Regions from separate parts of the Dietzia sp. MNB45 genome, predicted to be linked through region 2. Evidence: predicted binding sites of a transcription regulator. Region 2 holds the regulator's gene; each other region holds the start of a gene.

Region 1 (4,207 bases), 1.1 Mb from region 2:
CAGCTCCTCGGCGAGGTCCACCAGTCGGTTTGTCTCGGCGACCGGGTCGGTCGAGATGTGTGGGGCCCCGCCGATGAGGTCGGCACCGGCCGCGATCGCGGCGCGGGCCCGGTCCGACGGGTCGACCTCGTTGACCATCACCGAGATCTGCAGGTCCATCACGCCGGCGAGCTCGTCGCGGACGCGGACGAGAGCGCGGACGCCGCGCAGCGGGTCGTGGTCGTCGTGCAGGTCCACGTGGCTGCGCACCGCGGTCGTCCCGTTGGCCACGAGCTTGCGCGCTGCGGCGAGGGCGCGGGCGTGGATCTCGTCCTCGTCGACCGTCGCGGCGTAGGCCCGCCACGCGTCGATCGCCGCCCCCAGGTCGCAGCCCGGCGGCCGCGTGGCGCCCCAGCTCAGGGCCTTGTCGAGGTGGGCGTGCGGCTCCGCGGGCGCGGTGAGCACCATGTAGCCGCGGGCGTCGATCACCGATTCGCCCCCGGTAGGACCACCGCGCGTCGGGGTGGTCCCCGCATCCGTCACGGCCACGACCACCCCGTCGACGATGTCCACGTCGACCACCCGGCCGCCCTGCAGCCGGGCCCCCGCGATCCGGTCCACGTGCCGCGGCGCGACTCGCTCGGCCCCGGCTCCGCGCTGTGCATCGCGCTGTGCCGCTCGTCGTGGTTCCATCGTTCCCCTCCTCTTCCCTCACGCCCGGCGCTTGCTCTCTGACCCGGCGCTGGCAGGCCCGGCCCACCGGTCTGGTCGCGCCCGGCGCGGCACTTGTGCTTCCGACCCCGGAGCGGGATAGTTGCCGGGTATTGATCGGATCAATACTGATCAGTGTGGTGGCCCCGTGTTTCGGCGGCATTACCCCGCTGTTCCGGCGCGGTTCCGGTGTCCGCCGATTCCGCGCCAACGCGACTACCTGCACGAATACCGACCCCGGCAGACCGCGTCCCACCAGATCCCGCCCCGCCAGACCCCGACCCGCCCCGACCGCAAGGGAGGCCCCATGACCACCGCACGAGGCGACTCGCTGGACCGTCTCGGCGCGCGCATCCGGCACCACCGCCGCCAACTCGGACTGACGCTCGTCGAGGTGGCCGACCAGGCCGGGATCTCGCAGCCCTTCCTCAGTCAGATCGAGCGTGGCAAGGCGGCGCCCAGCATGTCCACGCTCGAGGGTCTCGCCCACGCCCTCGGCACCACCCAGGCCCACCTCCTCGACGCGGTCACCGCCGGCGGGGCCTCCGACACCGGCGGACCCGGAGACTCCGGCCGGGACCGGGCCCATTCCGACCGGGTCGACGTCCAGCGCTCCACCGAGGGCGCCACCCTGACCCGGGCGGAGCGCACGGTCGGCGGTCACACCCGACTCCTGCCCGGAGGCCCGGGGGGCACGCAGTTCCTCGAGTTCGTGGAGACCAATCACGTCCCGGGCCGGTTCTTCGAACACCCCGGCCAGGAATGGCTCTACATCACCCGGGGCACCGTCCTGCTCGAGGTCGGCGATTCGCTCACCCGACTCGAGGCGGGCGACGTCGCGAGGTACAACGGCACCCTCCCCCACCGGTGGTACGTCCCCGACGGCGGCGAGGCGTGCCTCATCGTCGCCCGACCGGGTTGACCGCGACCGGGCCGCCCGACCTGCGCCTGACCAGCACGACCACCACGACCACCCACCTCAGCTACCCTGGGACATCCCCGCCCCGGCCCCCTCCCTCGCGCGCCGACCCGGGGCGCCCTGCGGGGGCCGAGCAGGGCACCCCAGGTCAGAACGCCCAAGACCGTGCACCGCCCACAGCGCCACACCCTTCACCGAACCAAGACCCGGACCCGGACCCACCACTCCCCCGAGACCGCCCGCACCACGCATGCCCTCTACCTGCAGTGCCCTGCGGAGGGTGCGCAGGGCACCCCAGGTCAGCGGGCGCCGCGGTGATCAGCGACGACGACGAGGCCGGGCATCTCCCCGTAATGAGATGGCACTCGCTCGCGTGTTCGATCCAGTCTCCCTGCCCACGATGTCAGACCTAGAACATATGGTCGAACCATGACGAGCACCTCCAAGTCCGACGCCCATGATTCCGCCTCCCATGCGGCGATCGTCCCCGATGCCCCCGACCCGTTCGTGCCGCCTAAGGGGTTCACTACAGCGACCGGTCCCGCCGTCGACGTGATCGTCCCGGAGGCCTACGCCCGGTGGGATCCACATCAACAGCGCGGATATCTCGCCCAACGCCTGATCAACGCGGCCGAGGGACGCACCGTCGCCTTCGCCTACGATTGCGTCCGGGTCGCGGGGCAGCGCGACCGCCACCGGGACCCGTGGGAGACCGCCGCCTCGATCGTCAGCGCCTCGATGGCGTTGTCCCGGCACGGCGCCTCGCGTCTGGTCACCACCGCGGTCGAGTTGACCGAGCGGCTCCCCCGTACCGCGGCCCTGCTCGCGACCGGATGGATCGGCATCCTCGCCGCCCACACGATCGCCGAGGAGACCGCGATGGTCTCCGATGAGCTCATGCCCCAACTCGACAGGCGGATCAGTGAGGCACTGGCTCCCACCAGGCGCCGCACACACCCGCCGAGACTCGGCCCGCTACGAAAGATGCTCACCAAGACCGTCTCGGCGTGCGACCCGGTCGGGGCCGACGCCAGGGCGAGGGAGGCGCGGCGGGACCAGGACGTCGAGAGGGTGCCGCTGGCCGACGACAGGGCCCTGATCACAGCGCACCTCACCGCGGAGACCGCCGTGGAGATCGCCGACCGTATCGAGGCCCTCGCGAGCACCGCCTCCGAGGACGACCCGCGTTCTCTCGGTGAGTTGCGTGCCGCGGGCCTACTGGCGCTGAGTCGCGGGTGGGCCTGCCTGCCCGACGTCGACGGCGAACACCCCGGTGACCCGGACGGACAGGCGGCCGCTCGGCGGGTGACCATCTACGCCTACGACGACGGCAGTCCGGACAACCGTGGCCTCACGCTGGCCGGCTACGGGCCGATCACCGGTCACACCGCCGACCAGCTGGAGCGCAGCGCTCGTCGCCGGATCGACTCACTGGCAGATCTCGCGGACCCCGACTGCTACGCGGCCCGGCGGTACACGCCCTCCGAGGCGTTGGCACGCTTCTGCAAGGGCCGCGACGGCACCTGTGTCTTCCCCGGGTGCCAGACGCCAGCCGAGAAGACCGACCTCGACCACATCATCCCGTTCGACCATGACAACCCGGAGTGCGGCGGGCACACCACGTCCGATGATCTCGGCTCCCTCTGCCGCTTCCACCACCGACTCAAGACCGAGGGAATCTGGGCCTACTACCGGGACATCGACGGAACCTACGTCTGGCTCCACGGCCCCAATCACCCGGAGGCCGATCCGGGAACGCGCATCACGACGGCCCCCGGTGGACCGCTGGCCGCGCTCGCCCCGCCGCGGCATCCGGAGTCCAACCGACGGCAGCAGGACGCGGCCGAAGCCGGCAGGACCGGCAGCGGCTCACCGGCGTCGAGGAGGCGCCCCCACCTGCGTCACCGCCGCGCGGCGGAGCGCAGCAGGCTGCGGGCCCAGGCGCACCATCGTCAACAGGAACCCCGGTCAGGGCGCCCGCCGCGCTCGGCTCCCCCGCAGGATGACCGGCCCCAGCAGGACCAGCCGCGGTCCTCGGCGTTCGATGATGAGCCGCCGTTCTGATGGCGGGGCCGTCAGTAGCGGGGTCTCGTCGGGTACCAGCCGTCGTCGGGGCGGTGCGGGCCGATCGACCGGACCTCGCGGAACTCGAAGCCCGCGAAGTCGTCCGCGAGGCGGTCCCAGTTCTCGCGAGTGATCGCGGTGGTGACCGCCCCCGCGATGCGACCGACACCTCCGTAGATGCCGGACAGCTGGTTTCCGGTGACGCCCATGGACGTACGCGCGCCGGTCGAGAAGTGGTGCAGCCTGGTCACCCAGGGCGCGGAGCCCGGTCGGCGTTCGGTGAACTCGAAACCCGGTCCGAGGTAGGGGTTGCGTCCTGCCGGGTGGCCGGCGGCGAAGTCGTGCACGTCGGCCCACAGGGCGATGTCGTCGACGAACTCCGCGAGCTCCGGGCGCAGTCGCAGGTCGACCTCGTACCCGGTCGCGGCGATCACCACATCGGCGTGGAACCGGTCGGCGGGGGTGACGATGGCGAGCTCGGTCCCGCCCGCGCCGTCGTCGACCACCGCGACCGAGTCCCAGGCACAGCCTGTG
Region 2 (4,207 bases):
TCCCGCGCTGATGGCCGCCCAGTCCGTGTCGGGCCGTCTGGCGGAGGCGCCGGCAGATGTCGCCGACGAGGTCCGTCCTTCACTGGACTTCCTCGTCGGGCGCGGATTCCTCGCCCGCCATCCCTCGGATGTGCTTCCACATCTGGAGCGACATGTGCGGGCGGTCGGCCTCCGGTTGGACCTCGCGGAGAAGTCACCCGCGCGGCACGGCAAACTCACGGCGAAGCTGAACCGCTCCGAGTCGATCGTCGAGGAGGCGTGCGCCGCGCTGCGACGGCGGCCGGGTGGCGCACGGGTGTGCCGGGACCTGCGGTGGATGCTCGCCGAGTACCGGGTGGGGTTGTTCGCGCAGTCACTGGGTACCGCACGGCCGGTATCGGCAGAGCGGATCGACAAGGCGGTGGCGTCTGCGCTCGCCCCGCGGTCGTCCCGATGACGCCGAGTGGTCAGCGGCTCGTGCGGCGCTCCCGGAGGGCGATGATCTCGCGTTCGAAGTCGTCGGCCGAGCTGAACTGCTTGTACACGGACGCGAACCGCAGGTAAGCGACCTCGTCCAGATCCTGCAGAGGGCCCAGGATGGCGAGCCCGATCTCGTGGGCGGGAACCTCGGACGCACCGCCGGATCGCACAGCGTCCTCGACCTGTTGGGCGAGGCGACGCAGAGCGTCCTCGTCAACCGATCGTCCCTGGCACGCGCGGCGGACACCTCGGACGACCTTGTCCCGACTGAACGCCTCGGTCACCCCGTTACGCTTGAGAACCGTCAGCAGAGGTGTCTCGAGCGTCGTGAACCGGTGTCCGCACCGGGGGCACTCCCGTCGACGCCGGATCGCCTGACCCTCGTCGACGGATCGTGAGTCGATTACCCGGGAGTCCTCGTGGTGGCATGTCGGGCAGTACATTCCCGTGGGGCCCTTCGTCGACCGGAGTTCACGCGTCCCGGATCGTGCCTGACGGAACGCGGGGGCGGTAGACCACCGCCCACGGTCCATTCTAGGAGGCCCGCTGCCCGGTCACGCGTAGGCGGGTCCACCGAGGAAGGCCACTGCGAGAAGCATGATCACGCCGAATGCGATCCCGCACGCCAGTAGTGCCCAGGCCGGCACGTCGTCGACGACCCCGGTGGACAGCGGTGCCTCGACGTGGCACGCCCGCACGCGGTCCGTGGAGACCGGGCGCACGAGCACACGGCGACCCGGGGCGACCGACGTGACGGCGGCCGGACGGGCGGCCACCCGCGGCCGGACGAGATTCTCCGCACGCGAGGACGTGACGGCGGGCCGACTGCCCTCCGGTCGGGCCAGGGTGCGTCGCGGCGCACGGGTGGACCGCACTGACGCGTCACCGGGCCGGTCGAGGTGCGCGACCCGTCCACGATGGTCGTCGGGGCAGACCTCGGTCCACCGCGCGGCCGGACGTGTGTGGGACTCAAGCGCGACAACGGTCATGGTGGCTCCCTACTCGATACGGTGTGCGATGTGGATTCGCACACCTGTATGTGTTTCTCAGTACATCTGTTCGAATCCGAACTCCCCTAGAGTTGTATCACGCGACTCCGACACAGTCACGATCCACCGAGGAATTTCTTCGAACACCTGTGTGGCGCGCCGCAGTCCTTGGCACTAGGGTGTAGACAGATCACAACGTCGAACATCCATTCGCCGAAGGGACCACACGAGATGCCGAAGCCCGATTTCGAGTCACTGACGGACCGACAGAAGAGCGTTCTGCTCCACATTCACGACACCGTCAAGGAGCGTGGTTATCCGCCGAGCATCCGCGAGATCGGGGACGCGGTCGGCTTGCAGTCCACGTCGTCGGTGGCGCATCAACTCCGCACGCTGGAGAAGAAGGGCTTCCTGACGCGGGATCCGCACAAGCCGCGGGCGGTCGACGTCCACGGTGTCCCGGGGCAGAAGTCACGGGGCCGTCGGTCACCTGCTCCGGAGCCCCAGCGTCCGGGCGGCGCGGTCGAACCCGTTTACGTCCCCGTGCTCGGCCGGATCGCGGCGGGCGGGCCCATCCTCGCGGAGCAAGCCGTCGAGGAGATCTTCCCCCTGCCGTCGGACCTCGTCGGATCAGGTGATCTGTTCATGCTCAAGGTCGTGGGCGAGTCGATGATCGACGCCGCCATCTGCGATGGCGACTACGTGGTGGTCAGGCGGCAGAACGTCGCGGACAACGGGGAGATCGTCGCCGCCATGATCGACGGGGAGGCGACGGTCAAGACTTTCCGGAACGACTCGAGCGGAGTCTGGTTGCTGCCCCACAATCCGTCGTTCAGCCCGATTCCGGGCGAGCACGCGACGATCCTCGGCAAGGTCGTGACAGTGTTCCGGAAACTCTAAGTCCCGGTTCGAACGACGCGCCGCCCGTCCCCGAAGGGGTCAGGCGGCGCCGTCATGTGGACCGCGGGCGGCGAACTCGTCCAGTTCGCCGGCCACGGACGCGGGCAGGCGGACCACCAGCCGGGTTCCGTCCTGGGTGTGTTCCTCCTCGACCACCGCGCCCTCGGCGTGGACCCGCGACACCACGTCCCCGCGGGAGTACGGGACGGACAGGGTCACCTCGGTGTCCCCGGAGGCGACGATCTGCGTGATTCGCTCGAGGAGTTCGTCGACACCCTGCCCGGTGACCGCCGAGACGAACACGGCGTCGGGCAGCGCGTGGTGCAACTCGGTGAGGACCACGGGATCCGCGGCGTCGATCTTGTTGATCACCAGGAGTTCCCGAGGCCGCTCCGCGTTCTGCTCCTCGACCACCTCGTTGATCACCTTGCGCACCGCCTCGATCTGGCGGAGCGGGAAGGCGTCCGAACCATCCACGACGTGGAGGAGCAACTCGGAGTCGACGACCTCTTCCAGTGTGGACCTGAACGCCTCGACCAACTGGGTCGGCAGGTGTCGGACGAATCCCACGGTGTCCGTGAAGACGACTGCTCTGCCGTCAGGCAACTCGGCCTTGCGCGTCGTCGGGTCGAGTGTGGCGAACAGGGCGTTCTGAACCAGGACGCCGGCTCCGGTGATCCTGTTGAGCAGGCTCGACTTCCCGGCGTTCGTGTAGCCGGCGATGGCGATGGACGGCACCGGAGTGGTACGCCGTCGGTGCCGTTTGGTGTCCCGGGCCTGCTTCATCCCCTTGATGTCCCGGCGCAGACGGGCCATCCGCTCGCGGATCCGACGCCGGTCGGTTTCGATCTTGGTCTCACCGGGGCCACGAAGACCGACGCCGCCGTTGCTCCCGGCACGACCGCCCGCCTGGCGGGACAGCGACTCGCCCCACCCACGCAGACGGGGGAGCATGTACTCCATCTGGGCGAGGGTCACCTGGGCCTTGCCCTCACGGCTGGTGGCGTGCTGTGCGAAGATGTCGAGGATCAGCGCGGTACGGTCGATGACCTTCACGTTGACCGCCTTCTCCAGCGCGAGCAACTGTCCAGGGGTGAGTTCGCCGTCGCAGATGACGGTGTCCGCGCCGGTCGCGGCGATCACGTCCTTGAGGACGCTGACCTTGCCCGACCCGATGTAGGTGGCGGCATCGGGCTTGTCACGCCGCTGGATGAGCGCGTCGCACACCTCCGATCCCGCGGTCTCGGCGAGCTGGGCGAGCTCGGCCATCGCGGCGTCCGCCTGCGCGGCGGACCCTTCGGTCCAGACACCGACGAGCACGACCCGTTCGAGTCGGAGCTGGCGGTACTCGGCGTCGTTGACGTCCTGGAGTTCGGTGGAGAGCCCCGCCACCCGGCGCATCGAGGATCTCTCCTCGAGCTGGAAATCACCGATGGACGGATCGAGGTCGCGTGTCGGCCGGTCAGCGGCCGTGTGATCAGTAGTCATTCGGGTTCATCTTCTCACACCGGGCCCCCGGTGTCCCGTGCGAGACGGTGTGCTACCGACCACGGTGGTAATGACCGCGGGCGACGAGTGTGGACGGCCCGGTGAGCGAGGACCCGGCCTCGGTGAGTGAGACCTCCACCTCGCCGCCGGGGACCACCACGACGACGTCGCCCGTCGCCTCCCCCGAGTCGGCCAGCGCGGCGACCGCGGTCGCGACGATTCCGGTTCCGCAGGACATGGTCTCCCCTGATCCCCGCTCGTGGACCCGCATGGAGACCCGACCGTCCACCATCGGGGTGGCGATCTCGATGTTGACGCCGTCGGGGAAGAAGTCCCGGTCATACACCGGGGCCTCCTGCACCGGCAGCCCG
Region 3 (4,207 bases), 640 kb from region 2:
TGGCGGGCGATGGGGGCTTCGGGCGGAACTCCGGGGGTCACATCGCTGGAACGGCCCGCGGCCCGCGCTTATTCCCGGTTAGCCTCGAAGCCATGACCGACATCAGCACGACGAAGCAGTGGGCAGCGGTGGAGAACCTGGTTCCGTCGATCGGCGAGGTGTCGCTGCGGGACTTGTTCGACGTCGACCCGGAGCGCGGCCGCCGGATGTCGGTCACCGCGGGCGATCTGCACGTGGACCTGTCCAAACATCTGGTCACCGACGAGATCCTGTCCGCCCTGCTCGAACTCGCCCACGCCGCCCGGCTGCCGGCGCAGCGGGCCGCGATGTTCCGGGGCGACCGCATCAACACGACCGAGGATCGCGCGGTTCTCCACACTGCGCTCCGTCTTCCGCCCGATGCCGAACTCGTCGTCGACGACCGGAACGTGGTGGCCGACGTCCACGCGGTACTCACACGCATGGCCGACTTCTCCGACCGCGTCCGCTCCGGCGAGTGGACCGGACACACGGGCGAGCGGATCGACACGGTGCTCAACATCGGCATCGGGGGCTCCGACCTTGGCCCGGTGATGGTCGACAGCGCCCTGCGGCAGTTCCGGACGGCCGGCATCAGCGCCAGGTACGTCTCCAACGTCGACCCCGCCGACCTCTCGGCCACCCTCGCGGAGATCAACCCGGCAACGACCCTGGTGGTGGTGGCGTCCAAGACGTTCACCACCCAGGAGACCATGGCCAACGCGCACGCGGCGCGCCGCCACTTCGTGGAGGCCCTCGGCTCCGAGGACGCGATCGCCTCGCACTTCGTCGCCGTCTCCACCGCCGCCGAGAAGGTCGCCGACTTCGGTATCGCGGCGGCCAACATGTTCGAGTTCTGGGACTGGGTCGGTGGACGATATTCCGTCTCCTCCGCCATCGGGCTGTCGGTGATGATCACGGTGGGGCCACCGGCGTTCATCGAACTGCTCGAGGGCTTCCACACGATGGACGAGCACTTCGCCACCGAGGCGCCCGAGCACAACGCACCGGTCCTCATGGCGCTGCTGGGGATCTGGTACACGTGCTTCCTCGGGTCGCAGTCCAAGGCCGTGATCCCCTACGCCCAGGACCTCCGACGGTTCCCGGCCTACCTGCAGCAGCTGACCATGGAGTCGCTCGGCAAGTCGGTCCGGCTTGACGGCTCCGATGTCACCTACCCCACCGGCGAGGTCTACTGGGGCGAGCCCGGCACCAACGGCCAGCACGCGTTCTTCCAGCTCCTCCACCAGGGCACCCAGCTGGTTCCCGTCGATTTCATCGGGATCGCCCGCCCGGGCACGGACCTGGACGCCCACCCCACCGACGGGTCGGACGCGGTGTCCATGCACGACCTGCTCATGGCCAACCTGTTCGCGCAGTCGCGGGTCCTGGCGTTCGGCAAGACCGAAGAGGAGGTCCTCGCCGACGGCGTCGACCCGACCCTCGCACCGCACAAGGTCATGCCCGGGAACCGGCCGTCCACCACGATCCTCGCGCCGTCCCTCTCGCCGGGCGTCCTCGGCCAGCTCATCGCCCTGTACGAGCACATCGTGTTCACCCAGGCCGCGATCCTCGGCATCAACGCGTTCGACCAGTGGGGCGTCGAGCTGGGCAAGGCCCAGGCCGGCGAGTTGCTGGGCGCCCTCACCGCCGACACCCACCCGGGCCCCACCTTCGATTCCTCCACGGACTCCCTGGTCGAGATCTACCGCGAGGCACGCGGCCGGCGCTGACGCCCGCACCGGCGCCGTCTCCCGCGCCGGCTCGTGCGCCCGGCCCGCTCAGCGGGGTGCGCCGTCCCCCTCGCGCGGGGCGCGCCACCGTGCGATTCTTGAGCATGGCCACGATCTACTGCACCGCGACGAGCCTCGACGGGTACATCGCCGACGACGACGAAAGCCTCTCCTGGCTGTTCGCCACTCCCGGAGGCGCCGCGCCGGGGTCGACTGCCGGGGCCGATGACGAGTCGGTGCCCGAGCTCCACTTCGACCGGTTCTTCGCCGGCGTCGGCTCGATCGTCTGCGGTGCGAACACCTTCGAGTGGGTCCGCCGGGATCTCACCAAGGACGGCCAGCCGTTCGTCTGGCCGTACTCCCAGCCCACCTGGGTCGTCACCCACCGGGACCTCGACCCCGTCGACGGCGTGGAATACTTCGCCGGCGGTATCGCCGACCTGCACCCCCGCCTCGTCGAGGCCGCGGAGCGGCGGGACGTCTGGGTGGTCGGCGGCGGCGACCTCGCCGGGCAGTTCGCCGACCTCGGTCTGCTCGACCGGGTGTGGATCCACCAGTGCGCGGTGGTCCTCGGCTCCGGCCGCCCCCTGCTCCCCCGTCGGCTCCGCCTCCACCGTCGTCAACTCGACACCGACGGGCAGTTCACCGCCATGCTCTTCGACGTCGTCAGCCCGGAACCGCGCGATTCGGCCTAGCTGCTCGACCCCCGGCGCGTCTCCTGTGCTCCTCCGGTGCTCCCCCGGTGCGTCGGGGGAAAACCCTTGCCTAGTCGAATGTGTGTGCGTATCATAGAACACAGATTCGACACCGGGTAGGCGGCGCACGGTCAGGGGGTGGGGCACATGGGCGGTAACGCAGACCGTTCGTCCGGCGGCTCGTTCCCGTCCGGTGGTTCGTCGTCGCCGGGCGGCAGTGCGGCCGGCGCCTCCTCGTCTTCCGCCTCGCCCTCTTCACTGTCGGGGTTGCGGGCGGCGGCGCGGGAGGGGTGGATGGGCGAGAATCGTGCGGCGGCGCGCCGGTTCGTGGCCTGCTACGAGCTGTTTGTCGAATGCCAACGCCGGGAGGAGTCCGGGGCGGGCGGCGGTGAGTGTCGGCCCGGTCATGCCGTGCTCGATCCGATCGATGTCGCGGCGGGGTACGTGGTGTCGGCGATGGCGATCTCGACGGGCCGGGCCGAACGGATGATCACCTTCGCCCTCGATCTGCACCTGCGGTATCCGGCGATCCTGTCCGCGATGGCGCAGGGGCGGCTGGATCTGCAGGCCGCGAAGATACTGGCCTCGCAGATGGCCACCGTCCACGTCGATGTGCTCGAGGCGGTGCAGCGGCAGGTCGTCGAGGAGTACCTCGCCGCGATCGAGGGCGGGGTGCGCATGGGTGAGAAAGCCATCCGCGGCAACGTCGATGCGATCATCTCCCGCTACGACGCCAACGGCATCCGCCTGCGCCGTCAGGAAGCGGCCCGCACCCGCGGGGTGCGACTGCACAAGGGCGTCGACGGCATGTCCAGCGTCTCGGCGATCCTGGCCACCGAGGAAGCCGCCGTCCTAGCCGAGGCCCTCGACCAACGCGTGAAAGACCACAAGTACGCCGACGCCCAAGCCGCCGCCAACACCCAAGCCGACACCGCCAACCCCGACACCGGCACCGGCGGCTCTGGCGAGGTCGAGGACTACTCGATCGCCGAGCGTCGCGCCGACGCCCTGATGTCCCTGGTGTGCGGCGACGCCGCCCCGGCCGGCACCCCTGCCCGCCCCGGCCGGCCGGGCGCGCCGGGTGCCGGGGTGGCGTTGCGGCCGAAGGTCACCGTCATCGCCACCGGCAACCACGCCCGCGACGCCGGCGGCGCCCGAGTGGAGTTCACCCGCACCGGCCAGGCCGCCCTGCAGGCCCTGCTGGACATGCTCGCCACCAGCGACGGAGCCACCTTCGAACCCATCGACCCGCGCATCGGCGCCGCCGATGACGCCCGCGCCGCCCTGAAATACCGGCCCGGTGCCCAGTTGGCCCGCCGGATCCGGCTACGGGACGGCACCTGCCGCCACCCCGGCTGCGCGATCCCGGCCGAGGCCTGTGATCTGGATCATGTGGTGCCGTTCGATCACGCCGACCCCCAGCGGGGCGGGCACACCATCGAGGCCAACCTCGCGGCGATGTGCCGGCGTCATCACCGGTTCAAGACCTTCTCCGACTGGATCTACGAACTGCAGCCCGACGGCACCCTGCTGGTGCGCACCTCGGACGGTTCGACCATGCTCACCCGACCCTCCGGCCCGCTGGCCGAGTACCGGCGTGAACAGGCGCGCGCCGAGACCGAGGCGTGGACCCGGCAGCCACGCCGCAGCCCCGGGCCCACCGGTGAGGAGCAGGCCGACGCGGAGCCGACGTTCTGGTCGCGCCGCGCCGCGCGCCACCGCACCGAACGCCGCAACGCCGAACGCCGCAAGGCCGAACGC
Region 4 (4,207 bases), 630 kb from region 2:
GCAGAGCACCGCCCCGCCGCCCGCCGACTGACCCGACACCGTGACCTGCCCGGGGTCGCCGCCGAACGCCGCGATCTCGTCGCGGACCCACTCCAGGGCCATGATCCAATCCCGCACCCCGCGGTTGTCCGGGGCGTCGGGGAACGCGGTGAACCCCTCGACGCCCAGGCGGTAGCCCACCGAGACCACGACGATCCCGGCGCGCGCGAAGGCGGTCCCGACGAACCAGGGCTGGTGCGACGACCCGGACTCCCACCCGCCGCCGTGGATCCACACCAGCACCGGGTGGCCCGCGCCCTCGGTGGGAGCCCACACGTCGACGTGCAGGATGTCCGTGCCGGCGACGATCGGCTCGGGGATCGCCGGGTCGGGGTCGAAGCGCAGCCGCTGCGCGGTGGCGGCTGGCCGGGTCGCGTCACGGACGCCCGGCCACGGTTCGCGGCGGATCGGGGCGGCGAACCGCAGGTCGCCGACGGGGTCCTCGGCGTAGGGGATGCCGTAGTAGCGGACCACATCCCCCAGATCGGTGCCCTTGACGCGGCCGGTGGACAGCGCGATCTCGACGTCGGTCATGGCGGCCAGATTAGCGGCGACAGCTGAGATCCCCCGGCGATCCCTGCTACCAAGAGGAGATGACAAGTGATAGGGACCTGATCATCGAGCGTCTGGCCGACGTGGCCTCAGCGTTGGACTCACGTGACTGGGACGGGCTGGGCGAGCTGTTCACCGAGTCCGCGACCGGGTACGGCGCGACCGGTCGGCAGGCGATCGTCGAGAGGGTCAGGGAGCACCTCGGGGGCTGCGGACCGTCCCAGCATCTGCTGGGCAACCATCGGGTGCAGCTCGCCTTCCACGGAGACGAGGACCGGGCGCGGAGCCTCACGTATGCGCGGGTCCTCCACCTCGGCGCCGGGGGCCAGTCCGATCTGTCCTACGAGTGCTTCGGCGAGTACTCGGACCTGTGGACCCGGACGCCGGACGGCTGGCGGATCGACTCGAGGAGGTTCCACATCAGCTTCGACCGAGGCGATTTCCGGACACTCCAACCGGGCTGATCGCCGACTGCCTCCCATGGGAGGCGGCTTCGGGTCGTACAACGACAACGGTGATTGGGGCGGCTACTGACGATTCCGGCGTGTTCGACCCCTGGGTCACCCAGATGACCACGCTGCTGACCACGGTGGTGTCAACGACGCTGGATGGTCCCCTCGACTGGCCGGACGCGGCCATCGTCAGCGGAGACGCCGTCGAGGTGGTCGCTCGCTTGAAGCAGCAATCCGACGTGTCGTTGCGCTCGCACGGCAGCTTGTCGATGAACCGGGCGCTGATGGCCGCCGGTCTGGTCGACCGGTGCAGGTGACGGTGTTTCCCTGGCGCAGTGGGTCGGTACCCGGTTGGGATGAGTGATCGAAGATGATCGAACCCTTGTACTAGTGAGACGGTGCGGGTATTGTCGAATGTAGGTTCGATGTCGGTGGCGGAGGGGGTGGAATGGTGACGACGACGAGTTCGCTGTTCGCCGTACCCGAGCCCCTCGGCATGGTCGACATGGAGGCCGTCAGCGAGGCGGCCCGTGCCGCGACGCTGGCGCAGAACCGTGCCGGGGCCACACGGCTGGAGGCGGCGCATGTCCTGGTCGACCAGTTCGCCCGGTCCGCCCAGGCACAGGCGGAGGAGGCCGACGAGGCCGGCGCCGGTTCGCGCCGACCCGCGTACGCCCGGCTGGATCCGCAGGCCAGGGCCCGCGATCACCTCGTGGCGGCGTGCCAGCTCACGTGCTGGCACGCCGCGCGGTTGGTGACGGCCGGGACGCAGATCCACCGGCGGCTGCCCCGTCTGCGATCCACGGTCGACCGCGGGCTACTGCCCGAGCAATTGGCGGTCGATATCGCGTGTCGCCTGGCGGAGGTGCCGGACGCGATCGTGTCGGCCGTGGAGGACGAGGTGGTCGCGCGCTTCACAGGCGATCTCGACGGTGGCGACCGGCCGACCCGCAACGCGGTGGACTCGGCGATCGATGACGCCGTGGAGCGACACGACCCGGCTGCCGCGCAGGACGCCGCCGCAGCGGCGGCCGCCACCCGCTCGGTCCGTTTCCGCGGCGACCGGAACGGCATGGCCACGATGTGGGCCAGGCTCACCGCCGCCGATGCCGAGCTCCTTCGTCGTCGCATCGAGACCGATGCGTCGGCCGCCTCGGCGGACGGACTGGACGGTTCCCTGGATCAGCTCCGCGCCGACGCCCTCGCCGCGCTCGCCGTCTATCCGCCTGCTGGTGACCCGTCCACGACCAGCCCCGGCCCCGGCTCAGGCTCCGGCTCCGACCCGGCCCCTGCGTCCGAGCACGACGGCATCGCACTCGGCGACATCAGGCTCGGGGCGGACCTCCCCCGGCCCACGCTGGGCAACGCCGCGCGGGCCGGTCAGCCGATCCGCATCAGCGTGATCGCCTCCGCGGCCCGGGGCCTGCCCAACCGTGTCGAGTTCGTCCACGGCACCTACAGCAGCGTCGAATGGCTCTGCACGGAACTGCTCGAGGGCGACGACGCGAGCGTGCGGTTCGAGCTCATCGACCCCGCCCCCGGCGTGCTCGACTCCCCGGAACACGCCCTGCGGTACGTGATCACCCCCGCGATGGCCGAGCGAATCCGCATGCGCGACGGCACCTGCCGCCACCCCGGGTGCTCGGTTCCCGCCGAGGCCTGCGACGTGGACCATGTGATCGCGTTCAACACGAAGGACCCCGAGCTCGGCGGGCCGACCACCGAGTGGAACCTCGTCTGCCTGTGCCGCAAACACCACCGGGAGAAGACGTTCGGAACCAATGCCTACCGGTCCGGGCCGTTGGGTGAACTCGTCATCATCACCGACACCGGACACGAACACCGCACCAGACCCAAGGGCCCCTTGGCCCGTGCCCGTGACGCCATCTGGGAACGCGAGTGGAACGCCTTCGCCGACCGCATCGTCGCCGACGACGGCACACTCATCAATCCGCCGGGTCAGGACAGGTACCGACCCCGCAGACGGCCGGCCTGACCAACTCAGCAGTCGCCGACGCCCACCCATTCGGAGACGCCGTCGGTGAAGCGCTGCCGCTTCCAGATGGGCACCCCGTGCTTGAGACGCTCGATGAGCTCCGAACACGCCGCGAACGCCTCGGCCCGATGCGGAGCCACAGCGACCACCACCACCGCGACCTCGCCCACCGGCAGCACGCCCACGCGGTGGACGGCGGAGACGCGGACCGTGCGCCCGGAATCGGCCGCCGAGGTGTGCTCGACCGCGACCTCGTCGCAGAGCCGGGCGAGAGTGTCCCGGGCCGTGGGGTGAGCGGAGTATGACCTCGAACTGCTCGAGAGCCGCACCCTCGACGGCCGGATCCAGGAGCTGATCTACCGGCCCACCCGGCTGACCACCCTGAAATGCAGACCAGGTCAGGGCTCGGAAGCCACTGACCTGGTTGCTGAGCTCCCCCAATTGGACTCGAACCAATAACCCTTCGATTAACAGTCGAATGCTCTGCCAATTGAGCTATGGGGGATCACTGCTGGCGCCCGGCGGTGATGCCGGATACCGAGAACCCACCTTAGTGCGCCGCAGGCCGACGAACCAAATCGGCTGGTCAGGCGATGTCCGGAGTCGCGCCGACCGCCTGGTTCAACAGGCCGCGCCGGTACTCCTCCAGAGCCACCAGATCACCGAACAACGCCGAGTAGCCCTCGGGATCCTCCGCGGGGCTCATCCGCTGCACCTTGGACTTGAGGTCCGCGATCTGACCCGAGACCCACACCTCCTGCAGACGCGCCAGGACACCGGAGATGTAGCGGGGCAACGCCTCCTCGGACACGCGCAGCGTCTCCACCGCGAGGCTCCCGACCAGTCGGCGCAGCCCGTCGTCGCCCAGCCCCTCGGAGACCTCGGAGACCCAGTTCGCGCCGCTCTTGCCGGCCGCGCACCCCCCGGCCTTCGACAGCGCCTGCGCGATCGTGGCATAGGCGGGGTGGGTGTAGCACTCCTCCGGCAGCGAGTCGAAGAGCGGACCCGCCAGGCCCGGGTACTGCAGGGCCGCCTTCACGGCCTCCCGCTGGGGCCACAGCACCGGGTCCGCCGCGGCGGGGATGGGAACGCCCGACGGCACCTCCGGTGTCTGCGGAGCTTCGCGGCCGCCGACCTCGTCGTCGTCGTATCCCCCACGGCCACGACC

Evidence for each region. The regulator LexA, encoded in region 2, represses DNA repair genes until DNA is damaged. The targets are predictions, from matches to a motif close to CGAACANNTGTTCG.
Region 1: the regulator LexA is predicted to act here: its motif matches at 2,021-2,034, upstream of AB5G72_RS14390 (DUF222 domain-containing protein).
Region 3: the regulator LexA is predicted to act here: its motif matches at 2,522-2,535, upstream of AB5G72_RS12290 (DUF222 domain-containing protein).
Region 4: the regulator LexA is predicted to act here: its motif matches at 1,455-1,468, upstream of AB5G72_RS06325 (HNH endonuclease signature motif containing protein).

Annotation. Positions count from the first base shown of each region.
Region 1 covers NZ_CP163397.1:2,987,413-2,991,619, forward strand. The annotation lists gene AB5G72_RS14380 (amidohydrolase family protein) at 1-672, opposite strand, end outside; gene AB5G72_RS14385 (helix-turn-helix domain-containing protein) at 998-1,612, shown strand; gene AB5G72_RS14390 (DUF222 domain-containing protein) at 2,039-3,673, shown strand; gene AB5G72_RS14395 (SidA/IucD/PvdA family monooxygenase) at 3,685-4,207, opposite strand, start outside.
Region 2 covers NZ_CP163397.1:1,923,306-1,927,512, forward strand. The annotation lists gene hrpA (ATP-dependent RNA helicase HrpA) at 1-436, shown strand, start outside; gene nrdR (transcriptional regulator NrdR) at 447-902, opposite strand; gene AB5G72_RS09235 (hypothetical protein) at 1,014-1,448, opposite strand; gene lexA (transcriptional repressor LexA) at 1,638-2,348, shown strand; gene hflX (GTPase HflX) at 2,388-3,836, opposite strand; gene dapF (diaminopimelate epimerase) at 3,889-4,207, opposite strand, start outside.
Region 3 covers NZ_CP163397.1:2,565,899-2,570,105, forward strand. The annotation lists gene AB5G72_RS12275 (DUF5701 family protein) at 1-41, opposite strand, end outside; gene pgi (glucose-6-phosphate isomerase) at 93-1,751, shown strand; gene AB5G72_RS12285 (dihydrofolate reductase family protein) at 1,856-2,446, shown strand; gene AB5G72_RS12290 (DUF222 domain-containing protein) at 2,741-4,207, shown strand, end outside.
Region 4 covers NZ_CP163397.1:1,292,762-1,296,968, reverse strand. The annotation lists gene AB5G72_RS06340 (carboxylesterase/lipase family protein) at 1-573, opposite strand, end outside; gene AB5G72_RS06335 (nuclear transport factor 2 family protein) at 633-1,055, shown strand; partial or broken gene AB5G72_RS06330 (dihydrofolate reductase family protein) at 1,127-1,383, shown strand; gene AB5G72_RS06325 (HNH endonuclease signature motif containing protein) at 1,492-3,039, shown strand; partial or broken gene AB5G72_RS06320 (molybdenum cofactor biosynthesis protein MoaE) at 3,045-3,359, opposite strand; partial or broken gene AB5G72_RS06315 (dihydrofolate reductase family protein) at 3,334-3,408, shown strand; tRNA gene AB5G72_RS06310 (tRNA-Asn) at 3,472-3,544, opposite strand; gene dnaG (DNA primase) at 3,626-4,207, opposite strand, start outside.